Regions from separate parts of the Alloyangia pacifica genome, predicted to be linked through region 1. Evidence: riboswitches for the same ligand, from Rfam matches in the RefSeq annotation. Region 1 holds a riboswitch; each other region holds the start of a gene.
What was found. A riboswitch is a leader RNA that binds a small molecule or an ion and turns the genes downstream of it on or off. The one in region 1 is predicted to bind cobalamin.
Positions count from the first base shown of each region.

Region 2: linked by a shared signal. The riboswitch ahead of CEW88_RS21635 (energy-coupling factor ABC transporter permease) and the one ahead of CEW88_RS15070 (TonB-dependent receptor plug domain-containing protein) in region 1 are both predicted to bind cobalamin.
Region 3: linked by a shared signal. The riboswitch ahead of CEW88_RS24815 (ABC transporter substrate-binding protein) and the one ahead of CEW88_RS15070 (TonB-dependent receptor plug domain-containing protein) in region 1 are both predicted to bind cobalamin.
Region 4: linked by a shared signal. The riboswitch ahead of nrdH (glutaredoxin-like protein NrdH) and the one ahead of CEW88_RS15070 (TonB-dependent receptor plug domain-containing protein) in region 1 are both predicted to bind cobalamin.

Region 1 covers NZ_CP022190.1:446,265-449,640, forward strand. The annotation lists gene CEW88_RS15070 (TonB-dependent receptor plug domain-containing protein) at 1-1,767, opposite strand, end outside; cobalamin riboswitch at 1,880-2,084, opposite strand; gene CEW88_RS15075 (FtsX-like permease family protein) at 2,144-3,376, opposite strand, start outside.
Region 2 covers NZ_CP022192.1:33,958-37,333, forward strand. The annotation lists gene cobM (precorrin-4 C(11)-methyltransferase) at 1-381, shown strand, start outside; gene CEW88_RS21630 (cobyrinate a,c-diamide synthase) at 374-1,747, shown strand; cobalamin riboswitch at 1,743-1,921, shown strand; gene CEW88_RS21635 (energy-coupling factor ABC transporter permease) at 1,976-2,650, shown strand; gene cobF (precorrin-6A synthase (deacetylating)) at 2,704-3,376, shown strand, end outside.
Region 3 covers NZ_CP022190.1:97,487-100,862, forward strand. The annotation lists gene CEW88_RS13465 (ABC transporter permease) at 1-202, shown strand, start outside; gene CEW88_RS13470 (ABC transporter ATP-binding protein) at 199-1,695, shown strand; cobalamin riboswitch at 1,660-1,874, shown strand; gene CEW88_RS24815 (ABC transporter substrate-binding protein) at 1,931-2,971, shown strand; gene CEW88_RS13475 (FecCD family ABC transporter permease) at 3,001-3,376, shown strand, end outside.
Region 4 covers NZ_CP022190.1:885,923-889,298, forward strand. The annotation lists gene nrdE (class 1b ribonucleoside-diphosphate reductase subunit alpha) at 1-1,248, opposite strand, end outside; gene nrdI (class Ib ribonucleoside-diphosphate reductase assembly flavoprotein NrdI) at 1,233-1,646, opposite strand; gene nrdH (glutaredoxin-like protein NrdH) at 1,678-1,899, opposite strand; cobalamin riboswitch at 1,996-2,196, opposite strand; gene CEW88_RS17080 (asparaginase) at 2,627-3,376, shown strand, end outside.

The DNA.
Region 1 (3,376 bases):
ATCCTCGTCGAAGAGGTTCTCGACCCGTAGGTAGAGCTCGGCTTGGTCCGACAGGGCGTAGCGCAGGTTCATGTTGGCGACGGTGTAATCGTCCAGCGTCTCGTCGGCATCCTCGAGGCCCGAGACATGCTGCACCGTCAGGCCGGCACGGAAAGCATCGGTCACATCGGCGTCGAGCGACAGCGACAGGTCGTGCAGCGGCACGCGGGACAGGCGGTCGCCGGTCTGCGCGTCCTTGCTGTCGGTCCAGGTGTAGGCGGCGGCAAGCGACAGCGCCTCGGACAGGTTCACCCCGCCGGTCAGTTCCACGCCCTGCGTCCAGCTGGTGCCGTCGATCTGCACGTAATTTGGGTAGTTGTAGTCAATGAGGTCGGTGATCTCGGTGCGGAAGAGGGCCGCGCCGAGGTAGCCCGCGCCGAAGCGCTGTTCGACGCCGAGCTCGTAGCTCACCGAGGTCTCGGGCTCGAGAACCGGGTTACCTGAGCCGGTTGAGTAGAGCTCGTAGGGAGAGGGCGCGCGAAAGCCCGTGCCGACGCTGGCACGCAGCGTGAGGTCGGGGTTCGGAAGGTAGGCCAGCGAGATTCGGCCCGTGGTCTTGCCGCCGAATTCGGAGTGGTCGTCGTGGCGCAGGGCGGTGACCAGTTCCAGCTTGTCGCTCAGGTGCCAGTCGGCCTGTGCCCAGATTCCGAAGGTCGCGTAGTCGCCTTCGCTGTCACCCCATGCGCTGAGCACCTCGAACTCCTCGCGCATGTAATCGGCGCCGAAGGTGAGGGTTGCGGCGCCAAGTTCGGTCTGGCCCTCGTAGCCGAGGCCGCGGCGCTGGCCGAGATAGTCAGTATCCGACCCCTCGTAGGTGTCGGTGCGGTCGGTCTCGAAGGCCTGCGCCGAAAACTCGTGGCTGACGCCGCCGGTTTCCACGCGCGCGAAAGCCCGCGCGCCGTATTGCTCGCCCTCAACCTTCTCGTCGTGCGTGACGCCGTCCATCGGGCCGAACTCGTCGTAATCGTGGCTGCTTTTTTCCCAGAAGGCCGCGCCGCCCAGGGTCACCGTGTCGGTCAGCGCGTAGTCGCCCGAGAAGCTAAGACGGGTGGCCTCGTGACCGTCGGCCTCGTCGTTGCCGTCGTCTTCGTCGGCGGCGGAATAGCCGTCGGTCTTGATGTAACTCAGCGACGAGGCGAAACTGCCGCGCGTGCCAAGGTAGCTGAGGTTGTAGCCCAGCTTGCGGGTGTCATAGCTGCCGTATTCGGCTTCGACGCTCTGGCTTAGCCCTTCCTCGGTGGCGCGGTTGGTGGTGATGTTCACCACGCCGCCGATCGCCTCGGAGCCGTAGAGCGCCGATTGCGAGCCCTTCAGCACCTCGATGCGACTGATGCCGCCGGTGGTCAAGGTGCCGAAGTCGTATTGGATCTGAGGCGCCGAGGTGTCGGTGACGTCGATACCATCGATGTAGACGCCAACATATCGGCTCGAGAGGCCGCGAATGCGCATGTAGGTGAGCCCGCCGATACCGCCGTTACTCGATACGCTGACGCCGGACAGCCGCGCGAGGTGGTCGGCGAGCAGCGTCTCGCCGCTTTGCTCGAGGTCTTCATTGGTGACCACCTCCACCGTCACGCCGCTGCGCGCAAGCTCGGTGCTTTCGCCGCGATTGGCGCTGAGGGTCAGCGTGCCGAGGTCGGTGGCCTCCTGCGCGAAGGCGGTGCCGGTCAGGCCGAGCGTGGTGAGGGCGGTGGCTGTGAAGAGCGCTGCGCGCTGCGATGGCTTCATGGTCCCTTTTCCGTTCTTTTCTTGTCGCCGGAAGGGAGTCCCCTGCCGCAGACGGTTAGCGTGATGCCACCTCTACGGAAGGTCCGTCGCCCGCGGCGCTCCCCGCGCCGGGACTGGGTGATCGGCTTCGGCAGGTCTCCTGACTCGCGGGTCATCGCTTGGCCGGGTCTTCCCGCCCCGAAAGGCAGTGACTTAGGTCCGGCGTCGCTCTCCGCCTACAGTTGCGGGGGCAGTCACGGAGTTGGGCAGGCCGCCCGCACCGCATTCCCTATTCACCGGGCAGCAAGCCGCCCGGAACCGAAGCAGGGACGGCATAGCGACTCGCCGCGCGGCGCGCAATGATCAGAAACGGTCGGACACCTTGAGGCGCGCGGGCTCAGCTCCGCAGCCCGTCCAGGAGCGGCTGGCGCAGCACCACGGCGGCGGGCAGCAGGGACAGCAGCAGGGCGAGCGAGACGAAGCCGGCCAGCAGGTGCAGCTCGGTCCAGCCCGGCAGGGCCGAGATCGCGATGTCGGTGCGGGCGCTCAGCACGCGCGACAGCAGCTCCGCCGCGCCCCAGCCAACCGCCAGTCCGAGCAGCGCCCCCGCGAGCAGCAGCACCGCGCAGAAGGCCCAGACCGTGGCGAAGACGAAGCGCCGGGGCGCGCCGAGCGCGCGCAGCAGCGCGATCTGGCGGCGGAAGAGGCGGGTGAGGATGAAGAGCCCGGTGAGCACGCTCGCCGCCACCAGCCCCTGTGTGACCAGCGCCATCACCGACATCGCCTGGCGCACGTCGCCCATCACTCGGTAGAGCCGCGAAAGCACCGCGCCGGGGAAGAAGGCCATGGTTTCGCCGTCCCGGGTGAACTCGGAACGCAGCGCGTAATTGGCCCAGAGCTCCTGCGCTCGCACCACCACGGCGGGGGTGCCGGGAAAATACTCGGGATCGAAAGGCGCGCCGATCCGGGCCTCATTGTCCGGCGCGTGGCCGTTGGCGAGCCCGTGAATCTCCCAGACGTATTCGACCGGGATCAGGATCGCCCGATCCCAGGGCGTGCCGGTGGGCGCCATGCGGCCGACCACGGTGATCGCTGCGCCATGGTCGTGGGCCTCGTCGTGGAGAGTGTCTCCATCATGGTCCTCTGCCCCTACCGCCTGGTGGCTGCCGCCATGCGCCTCGGGATCGGCGGCGTCTCCGGTGCCATGCGCGGGGGTGAAGCCTGCGCCGATCTCCAGCGGCATCAGCGCGCCGATCACCGCCTCGGCGTGATCCTCCCAGAGCCGCCCCTCAATCCGGTCCTCGGAAAGATGGCGCAGGAAGTCCGCAGTGGTGCCGACCACCGGCGCGCTGCCGTAGCTGTCTCCGAACGCCAGCGGCGCGGCGATGGAGACCTGCGGGTGACCGGCGATCTCGGCGTAGGCGGTGCCCGAAACCAGCCCCATGTCCGAGGGCTGCAGGAAGACCGAGGCGAAGAGGGCAGTCAGCTCGCTGCCCGGCGCTGCGACGATGACATCGAACTTGTCCGCCGCCTGTGCCGTGCCGCGGCGCAGCCCGCGCTCCTGCGCCAGCAGCCCGATGCCCATGCCGGTCGAGATGCCGATGAGCAGCACGAAGAGCCCCGTGCTCCA
Region 2 (3,376 bases), on a different replicon from region 1:
TCGATGCCCGAGGGCGAGACGCTGGCCAATTTCGCCGCCACCGGCGCGACGCTGGCCCTCCACCTGTCGATCCAGAACATCGCGCGGGTGGTTGCCGATCTCTCCCCCGCCTATGGCGCGGACTGCCCCGTCGCCGTGGTCTACCGCGCCAGTTGGCCCGACGAGGTGATCCTGCGCGGCACGCTGTCGGACATCGAGGGCAAGCTCGGCGCGGGCATCACCCGCACCGCGCTCATCCTCGTCGGCCCGGCGCTGGCGGGCGAGGGCTTTGACGAGAGCTGCCTTTACGCAGCCGACTACGACCGCCGCTACCGCCCGCAAAGCGCCGAGAGCCCGTGGAGTGGCTGGACCCCCGAGCAGGAGGCGCAGACCGATGGCTGAGGTTCCCGGACTTCTGGTCTCGGCGCCCTCGTCGGGCACCGGCAAGACCACGGTGATGCTGGGGCTGCTGCGGGCGCTGGCGGAGGACGGCTTGGCGGTTCAGCCCTTCAAGTCCGGCCCCGACTACATCGACCCGGCCTTCCACCGCGCCGCCAGCGGGCGGCCAAGCTTCAACCTCGACGGCTGGGCCATGGGACCACACCTCTGGCAGGCGATCGCGGCGCAGGCGGCGGGGGCGGACATCAGCCTCGCCGAGGGCTCGATGGGGCTCTACGACGGGGTCGCCACGCGCGGTCAGCAGGGCTTTGGCAGCAGCGCCGAGACGGCGCGGGCGATGGGCTGGCCGGTGGTGCTGGTGCTCGACGTGGGCGGTCAGGCGCAATCCGCCGCCGCAACGGCGCTGGGGTTCCGGCAGTACATGCCCGATCTGCCCTTCGCCGGGGTGATCCTCAACCGCGTTGCCTCGCCCCGCCACGAGCGGCTCACGCGGCTCGGGATGGAGCGCGCCGGGCTGCCGGTGCTCGGCGTGCTGCCCCGGCGCGGCGACCTGACCCTGCCGGAGCGGCACCTTGGCCTCATTCAGGCCGTGGAGCATCCGGACCTCGAAGCCGCCATCGCCGGTTATGCCGCCTTCCTGCGCGAGCACGTGGACCTTGCCGCGCTCCGCACCGCCGCGGCGGGCGGGCCGTTTCCCGAGGATGCGCCAGCCCTGCCCAGACCCCCGGCGCAGCGCATCGCGCTGGCGCAGGACGCGGCCTTTTCCTTCACCTATCCGCACCTTCTCGAAGGCTGGCGCGCCGCCGGGGCCGAGGTCCTGCCGTTCTCGCCGCTCGCCGATGAGCCGCCCGCCGCCGGGGCCGATCTGGTCTGGCTGCCCGGAGGCTACCCCGAACTGCACGCCGGGCGCCTTGCCGCCGCCGACACCTTCCGCGCCGGGTTGCGCCGCCATGCCGAGACGCGCCCCGTCCACGGCGAGTGCGGCGGCTACATGGCCCTTGGCGCGGGGCTGATCGACAAAGGCGGCAGGCGGCACGAAATGGCGGGCCTGCTGGGCCTCGTCACCAGCTACGAGACCCGCAAGTTTCACTTGGGCTATCGCCGCGCGGTGCTGCGCGCGCCGATGCCGGGCTTCGACGCCGGGGCGGCGCTGCGCGGCCATGAGTTCCATTACTCCACCATTTTGGAGCAACCCGACCCGCCGCTGGCCGAGGTCGCCGATGCCGATGGCGCCCCGGTGGCCGAGACCGGCTCGCGGCGCGGGCAGGTCACGGGAACCTTCTTTCACCTGATTTCGGCGGAGGAGCCGTCTGCCCCCCGCGCACAAGCACAAGAGGAGGCGCGCATCCAGACCAAAGCACGGCGCTGAGCCGACCCCGCATGGTGTCCCGCACGGGACGCAAGGGAACCGGGTGAGAGGCCCGGACTGCCCCCGCAACTGTAAGCGAGGAGCGCCGAGGAAGATCCACTGGCAGGCATGCCGGGAAGGGCCGAGGCGCGACGATCCGCGAGTCAGGAAACCTGCCATGCGACCCCCTTTCCCGCCCTCAGGGGCAATTTCGCTGCCGGTGGGGCAGCCACACGTAAAGGAAATATCATGCATATCGAACCCGGCGTCGTAGACGGCGCCAAACTTGCCTTCGCCGCCGTCACCGCGGCAGGCGCCGCGGGCTATACCGCCAAGCTCGCCGCAGAGGACGCGGCGCGCAGCAATCTCGTTTCGCTCGCCGCGCGCACGCTGATGGCCGCCGTTGGCACCTTCGTTTTCTTCGAGGTGCTGCCGCACTTCCCGGTCGGTGTCTCTGAGGTGCATTTCATCCTCGGCTCGACACTTTTCCTGCTGCTCGGCACCGCGCCCGCCGCGATGGGTCTGGCGCTGGGTCTGCTGGTGCAGGGGCTGTTCTTCGCGCCCAGCGACCTGCCGATGTATTTCGTCAATGTCACCACGCTTCTGGTGCCGCTCTTTGCAACCGCGGCGCTCGCCCGTCGTGTGGTGCCCGCCGACACGGCCTATGTGGACCTGCGCTATGCCGACGTGCTGAAGCTCTCGGGTGTGTTCCAGGCCGGGGTCGTCGCCTGGGTCGCCTTCTGGGTCTTCTACGGCCAGGGCGTCTCGGCCGAGACCTTCGGCGCGGTGCTGACCTTCGGCGGCGCCTACATGCTGGTGCTGCTGATCGAGCCGCTGGCCGATCTCGCCGCGCTTGCCGCCGCGAAATCGCTGCGCGACACCGGGCTCGGCCGGCTCTTCGCGCCAAGGCTCTATACCGCCTGACCAAGCGCCCGGTCCCCAGAGCGGGGCCGGGCACCCACCGCAAGGACAACTCCATGATCCAGGACCTCTGGCTTGTCGGCATCGGCACCGGCAGCCCCGGCCATGTGACCCTCGAGGGGGTGCAGGCGCTGCGCGACGCGGCGGTCATCCTGCTGCCGCTGAAGGGCGAGGCGAAAGACGACCTCCGGGCACTGCGCCAGGTGATCCTCGAGGCCGCGGGCACAAACGCCGAGATCCGCACCTTCACCTACCCCGTGCGCGATCCGGCGCTTCCCTATGTCGAGCGCGTCGCCGCCTGGCACGACGAGATCGCCCGGCGCTGGATCGCGGCGCTGCACGGCGCGCCGGAGGGGCCGGTCGCCCTGCTGGTCTGGGGAGATCCCGCGCTCTACGACAGCACGCTGCGCATCGCCGGGCGCCTGCTGCCGCCCCCGAGGCTGCGGGTGGTCCCCGGCATCACCGCGATCCAGGCGCTGACCGCCGCCCATGCGATCCCGCTCAACAGCGTGAACGGCGCGGTAAAACTCACCACCGGGCGGCGCCTCCGCGCGCAGGGCTGGCCCTCGAGCGAGGAGACCGTGGTGGTGATGCTCGACGGGGAATGCAGCTTCGCGGGGCTCCCTGCCGAGGGGCTGCACATCTGGTGGGGGGCCTACCTCGGCAGCCCGGCGCAGATCCTCCGCTCCGGCCCGCTGGCCGAGGTCGCGCAGGAGATCATCGCCCTGC
Region 3 (3,376 bases), 350 kb from region 1:
CATGGCGACGGCCATCATGGGCATCGCCGCGCTCGGCTTTGTCAGCGTCGGCATGCGCGCGCCGACGCCCGAGCTTGGCCTGATGATGGTCGAGCTCATGCCATACTGGCAGGAGGCGCCGCATGCGCTGCTCGCGCCGGTGAGTGCCACCTTCGGCCTGCTGCTGGGCCTCACCCTTCTGGCCGGGAGCCGCGAGACATGACCCTTCTGAGCGCAAAGGACATCTGCATCCACGACGGCGGCACGCAGCTTGTCGAGCCGCTGTCGATCACGCTGGAGCCGGGGGTGCCGCTGGTGATCCTCGGCGAGACCGGCTCGGGCAAGAGCCTGTTTGCGCAGGCAATCATGGGCACGCTGCCCGAGAGCCTCTCGGCGCGGGGCGAGGTCGACATCGGTGGGCGACGGATCAGCGCCGCGCGGCCGCGCGAGTTCCGCGGCCTCTGGGGGCGGCAGATCGCGGTGCTGCCGCAGGAGCCGTGGCTGTCGCTGGACCCGTTAATGCCCGCCGCGCGGCAGGTCGCCGAGGCGCATCAACTGGTGCGCGGCCTGAGCCCCGCCGAGGCTCGCACCCGCGCCGGTGACGATCTGGCAGCGCTGGGGCTTCAGGGTGCCGGAGCAAAACTGCCACATGAACTCTCCGGCGGCATGGCGCAGCGTGTCGCCATCGCCGCGGCGCGGGCCGGGGGTGCGCAGATCGTCATCGCCGATGAGCCGACCAAGGGGCTTGATGCCGCGCGCCGCGACGATGTGGCCGAGATGCTGATGGCGGAGGTGGGCAGCGGCGGCGGGCTGATCGTCATTACCCACGATCTTGCGCTGGCGCGGCGGGTCGGCGGTCAGATCGTCGTATTGCGCAAGGGCCGCGTGGTCGAGTCCGGCCCCACCGCCGATGTCCTTGCCGCGCCAACCTCCGACTACACCGCCCGGCTGATCGCGGCAGACCCCGAGACATGGCAAAAGCGCGCGCCCGCGCCCGCGGGCAGCAGCGTGGTGCGAACCGCGGGGCTCGCCGCGACTCGCGGCGACCGAGAGCTTTTCCGTGATGTGTCGCTGGATATCGCCGCGGGGCAGATCTTCGGGATCACCGGGCCCTCGGGCTGTGGGAAATCGACGCTGGGGGATGTGCTGCTCGGGCTGCACCGCCCCTCCGCCGGGCGCGTCACCCGCACGGCATCGCGGGCGAGCGCCTACCAGAAGCTGTATCAGGATCCCGTCGCGGCCTTTCCGCGGCACCAGAGCCTTCAGCGCACGCTGAGCGATGTGGCGCGGCTGCATGGGCAGGACCCGCGGCAGATCGAGCACCACATGGAGCGCCTCGGCCTTGCCCCGGTGCTGCTGGGTCGCAAGCCGAGCGAGGTTTCGGGCGGGGAGTTGCAGCGACTGGCGATCCTGCGCCTGCTGCTGGTGCGCCCGGCCTTCATCTTTGCCGATGAGCCGACCTCGCGTCTTGATCCGATCACCCAGGCAGAGGTCATCGGCCTGCTTGTGGACACCGCCGAACGCGACGGCTGCGCCATCATGCTGGTCAGCCACGATCCGGCGCTGGTGGCAAAGACCGCCGACCGGGGGCTTTCGCTTCACTGCCCGGCCGGGATGCAGGGCGACCCCGATACGCCGGGCCGATGGGAGCATGGCAACTTGACAAAGCACGGCGCCGCCCCGAGGTTCGCCGCGAACGGTTCCCATCCGGGATGAAAAGGGAACCCGGTGACGCGGCCTTGGGCCGCGGACTCCGGGACTGCCCCCGCAACTGTAAGCGTCCGTTCCGAGCCACCCGCCCTTACCGGGCGAAGCCACTGGGCCAAATGGCGCGGGAAGGCGGTTTCGGGACCATGGCCGCAAGTCAGGAGACCTGCCGTTCCGGCCCCGCGATCCCGCGGGGGCGTCACCTGCGCAACCGACCGGACGGGGTGTCCGGGAAAGGATACGGATGTTTCTTACAACCTCGGGCCGCCTCCGCGGCCTTGCGCTGCTGTGCTGCGCCTTGCTGCCCATTCCTGAAACGACATTTGCAGAATCGACCGACTACCCGTTGCAGATCCCCAACTGCGACCGTGTGACGACCTATGCCAAGCCGCCCGAGCGCGTGGTCTCGATCGGCCAAGGCACGACGGAGATTTTGCTCTCGCTCGGCCTCGCCGAGCATATCGTCGGGACCGCCATCTGGCTCGCGCCGCTGCCAGCGCCGCTGGCCTACGCGGGGCAAGCCGTGCCGCGCATCGCCGACAACTCGCCCGGTTTCGAGGCCGTGCTGAAGACCCGCCCCGATTTCGTCGCGGCGCAGTGGATCAACGACATCGCCCCGGATCAGGCCCGGGTTGGCACCTTCGCGCAGTTCGACGATTTCGGCATCAGCACCTATGTCTCGCCTGCGGAATGCGCCAAGAGCGACTTCAGTGCCGGCAGCGGCGACGGCGTCCGCGCGCAGGCCTGGAGCGACGATCTGCTGAACCGCGAGATCACCGAACTGGCCCAGATCTTCGGCGTGCCGGCGCGGGGGGCTGACCTGGTTGCTGCCAATGCCGCCCGGATCGAGGCGGCCACGGCGGGTGCGGCAGCGCTGCAGGCAAGGGACGTCTCGGTGCTCTACTGGTTCTCGTCGCCCGAGATCGCCGGCGAAGCCTATGTGGCCGGGCGGTTCGGGGCGCCGGCATGGATTTCCGAAGCTCTGGGGGTGCGCAACGTGATCACCTCGGACGAGGAATGGCCGCTGGTTGGCTGGGAGACGATTTCAGAGCTCGATCCGGATGTGATCGTGCTTGGCACCATGGAGCGGCGCAACCTCCCCGGCGACGACGTGGCGGCGAAACGCGCGTTTCTGGAAAGCGATCCGGTTGCCAGCCAGCTGCGCGCAGTGCGTGCGGGACATCTGATCGAGATGCCCGCGCATTCGATGAACCCGACGCTTCGGGCCGTCGACGGGGTCGAGGTCCTTTCGACGGGCCTGAAAGACATCGGTCTTACGCGGTGAGCGTTTCGCGCCGGACCCGCTCCGGCCCTCTGACGGGGCTGGGGTCCTTCGTGCTTGCCGGTGGCGTCGCCCTCACCCTCGCGACCTGCTGCGCGGTTCTCTTCGGCGAGATCAGCGTGACCCCGCGCGAGGCCCTGTCTACGCTGGCCAACCGACTCTTCGGGCTCGACCTTGCGGTCGATCCGATCCGCGACGGGATCGTCTGGCACTACCGGCTGAGCCGGGCGGTGGTCGCCATGTGCGCCGGAGCCTCCCTGGCGATCTGCGGCGTGGTGCTGCAGGCGCTGCTGCGCAACCCGCTCGCCGAACCCTACCTGCTGGGGATTTCGGCCGGCGCTTCGACCGGCGCGGTGCTGGTCATCGTACTCGCGCTCGGTGCCGGGGCCGTCACGGTTTCGGCAGGGG
Region 4 (3,376 bases), 440 kb from region 1:
GTTCATCGAGCCGAGGTTGCACGAAATGTCGGTGCCCAGCTTCGAGTAGCTCAGGTCGTCGTTGAACTCCGACGCCTCGGCCACCTGCAGGATCTCCGAGCAGAGGTTCGACATGGTGATGCGCCCGTCGACCGGGTTGGCTTCGTTCACCGTGTCCTCGAACATGATGTAGGGATAGCCGCTCTCGAACTGGATCTCGGCCAGCGTCTGGAAGAAGGCGCGGGCGTTGATCTTGGTCTTGCGGATGCGCTTGTCCTCGACCATCTCCTCGTATTTCTCGGTGACCGAGATTTCGGAGAAGGGCACGCCGTAGACCTTCTGCACGTCATGCGGCGAGAAGAGATACATCGGCTCGTTGCGCTTGGCGAGCTCGAAGGTCACGTCGGGGATCACCACGCCAAGGCTGAGCGTCTTGATGCGGATCTTCTCATCGGCGTTCTCGCGCTTGGTGTCGAGGAACTTGAGGATGTCGGGGTGGTGCGCGTTCAGATAGACCGCGCCCGCGCCCTGACGCGCACCCAGCTGGTTGGCATAGGAGAAGCTGTCTTCGAGCAGCTTCATCACAGGGATGACGCCCGAGGACTGGTTCTCGATGCCCTTGATCGGCGCGCCGGCCTCGCGGATGTTGGTCAGCATCAGGGCGACGCCGCCGCCGCGCTTGGACAGCTGCAGCGACGAGTTGATCGCCCGGCCGATGCTTTCCATGTTGTCTTCGATGCGCAGCAGGAAGCAGGAGATCAGCTCGCCCCGGCTCTTCTTACCGGCGTTGAGGAAGGTCGGCGTGGCGGGCTGGAAGCGGCCCGAGAGCATCTCTTCCATGAACGACATCGCCAGCGCCTCGTCGCCGCGTGCCAACGCCAGCGCCACCATGACGACGCGGTCCTCGTAGCGCTCGAGGAAGCGTTTCCCGTCACGCGTCTTCAGCGTGTAGGAGGTGTAATACTTGAACGCGCCGAGAAAGGTCGGGAAGCGGAACTTCTTGGCAAAGGCCGCGTCCCAGATCTTCTGCAGGAAGGCGGGCGGGTATTGCTCGAGCACCTCCGCCTCGTAATAGCCTTCCTCGACGAGGTAGCCGAGCTTTTCCGTCAGCGAGTGGAAGAACACGGTGTTCTGGTTCACGTGCTGAAGGAAATACTGCCGCGCCGCCATCCGGTCGGCCTCGAAGCGGATGTTGCCGTCCGCATCGTAGAGGTTCAGCATGGCGTTGAGCGCGTGGTAGTCCAGCGTCTCGTTCAGGCGGTCAAGCATGGGGTCCCCCAGAAAGCGTCGAGCCCGTCGTTGACGCGGGCGAAATCCTTGGTCGTTCCCGCCAGCTCAAACGAGTAGAGCAGGGGGACATTGCATTTTTGCGCGATGACGCGGCCCGCGAGCGCGAAGGTCTCGCCGAAGTTGCGATTGCCGCTGGCGATCACGCCGCGCAGCAGCGCGCGGCGGGACGGGTCGTTGAGAAAGCGGATCACCTGCTTCGGCACCGCGCCGCGGCCTTCGCCGTCGGCATAGGTCGGGCAGATCAGCACAAAGGGATCGCGCGGATCGGGCGTCAGTTCCTTGGGCGACACCGGGATGCGCAGCGCCGCCCGGCCGAGGCTGGCGACGAAGCGCGCGGTGTTGCCGCTGGCAGAGGAGAAGAAGACGAGCCCCGACATGGTCGATCCCTTGTTGCCGATCCCGCCGCGATCAGCTCGCGAGGCGGGCGATCAGGTCCGGACGGAAGCCCGACCAGTGGTCTTCGCCAAAGGTCACGACGGGGGCCTGGCGGTAGCCGAGCTCGGTGACCAGCGACATGGCCGCGTCGTCCTCGGTGAGGTCGATCACGTTGTAGTCCAGCCCCTTGGCATCGAGCGCGCGGGTGGTGGCAGTGCACTGCACGCAGGCGGGTTTCGAATAGACGGTGATCATGCTCTTGCGTCCTCAGCTGCGAAGGCGGGGACGCGTCACCGCGCAGGCCTTGTGCCTGACGCGGTCCTCGCACGCCCCGAACCCTCCGTTCGTGGTCATTCTGTCAGGCCTTCGGCAGGTCTCCTGGCTTGGCGGGTCGTGGGTCCGGCCGCGCCTTCCCGGGATGTCCCAGTGGCTCATTGGGCCTTCACTCGCCGCTTACAGTTGCGGGGGCAGCACCGGTGTTACACCGGTTTCCCTCTTAGCGCCGCGCCGGGCCGTCGCCCGACTCGATGAACCGAAAAGCAACTATATCTAGAACAGGATGCAGGTCATGCGTCAATATCCTGTTGTGCGAGCCCGACTTCAAAAAATTTTTCAGCCTCTGTGTGCAGCAAGTCGGCCACGGTGGACACCCTTGGAGCGGCCTTTGCAAGGGGTTGCGCGGGCCATGCATTCTCGACAACTCGGCCCTGCAGGAATGTGCGTTGCCCGGGCCAGGGAGGGCCCCTAAATGTGCCCCTGTCGACGCGGCAACGCGTTCAAGGATTTTTTCGGGGTGTTTCTCCTCCTCCCTCAGCCCCGGAAATCGGCGGCGGCCCTTCTCCTCCTCCCTTGGGGCCGCCGCATCCTCCCTTCCTCCGCAAGCTTCCTGATAGGCGCGCGCCGCCAAGCGATCTGGCTTTCGCCCGCCCGCGCGCATATGCAGACATCACGCACCGTCAGTTCAGCCCTGCAGGAGGTCCGCATGTCCCATATCGTTCTCGTCGCCACCGGTGGCACAATTGCCTCCTATGCCAAGACCGAGGGCGGCGCGGTCACCGCCGGGCTGAGCGGCGACAGGCTGCTCGAAAGCCTGCACGCACCACTGCCCGGGATCACCGTCGAGGTCGACAACATCGAGGCCGCGGGCAGCAACGCGCTGACGCTCGAGACGATTCACAAGCTCTGTCGCCACATCGACGCCCGACTGGCCGAGCCCGGGGTGGATGGCGTCGTCGTCACCCATGGTACCGATACCATGGAGGAGAGCGCCTTTCTCGCGCGGCTGCTGGTCAGGTCCGACAAGCCAGTGGTCTTCACCGGCGCACAGCGCCACGCGGGCCAGGCCGACACCGACGGGCCGCGCAACATGCACGACGCGCTGCTCTGCGCGGCGGCGCCGGATCTGGCCGGCGTGGGTGCGGTCATCGTCTTCGAGGGCGAAATCCACGGCGCGCGCTACGTCAGCAAGGTGCACAGCTCGCGCGTGGACACCTTCCGCTCGAACGGCCATGGCAAGCTGGGCGAGATCGACGAGGGCGAGGTGCATCTCTACACGCGCCCTGCGCGCCCGCGCGAGGTGATCGACGCGCCGTCGCTGGACCCGAACGTCGAGCTTATCGCGCTCGGGCTCGGCAGCACGCCGCGCTACTTGGAGTGGTGTGCCTCGAACGGCGTCTCGGGCGTGGTCATCGAGGCCTTCGGGCGCGGCAATGCCCCCAAGGGCTTTGCCGAG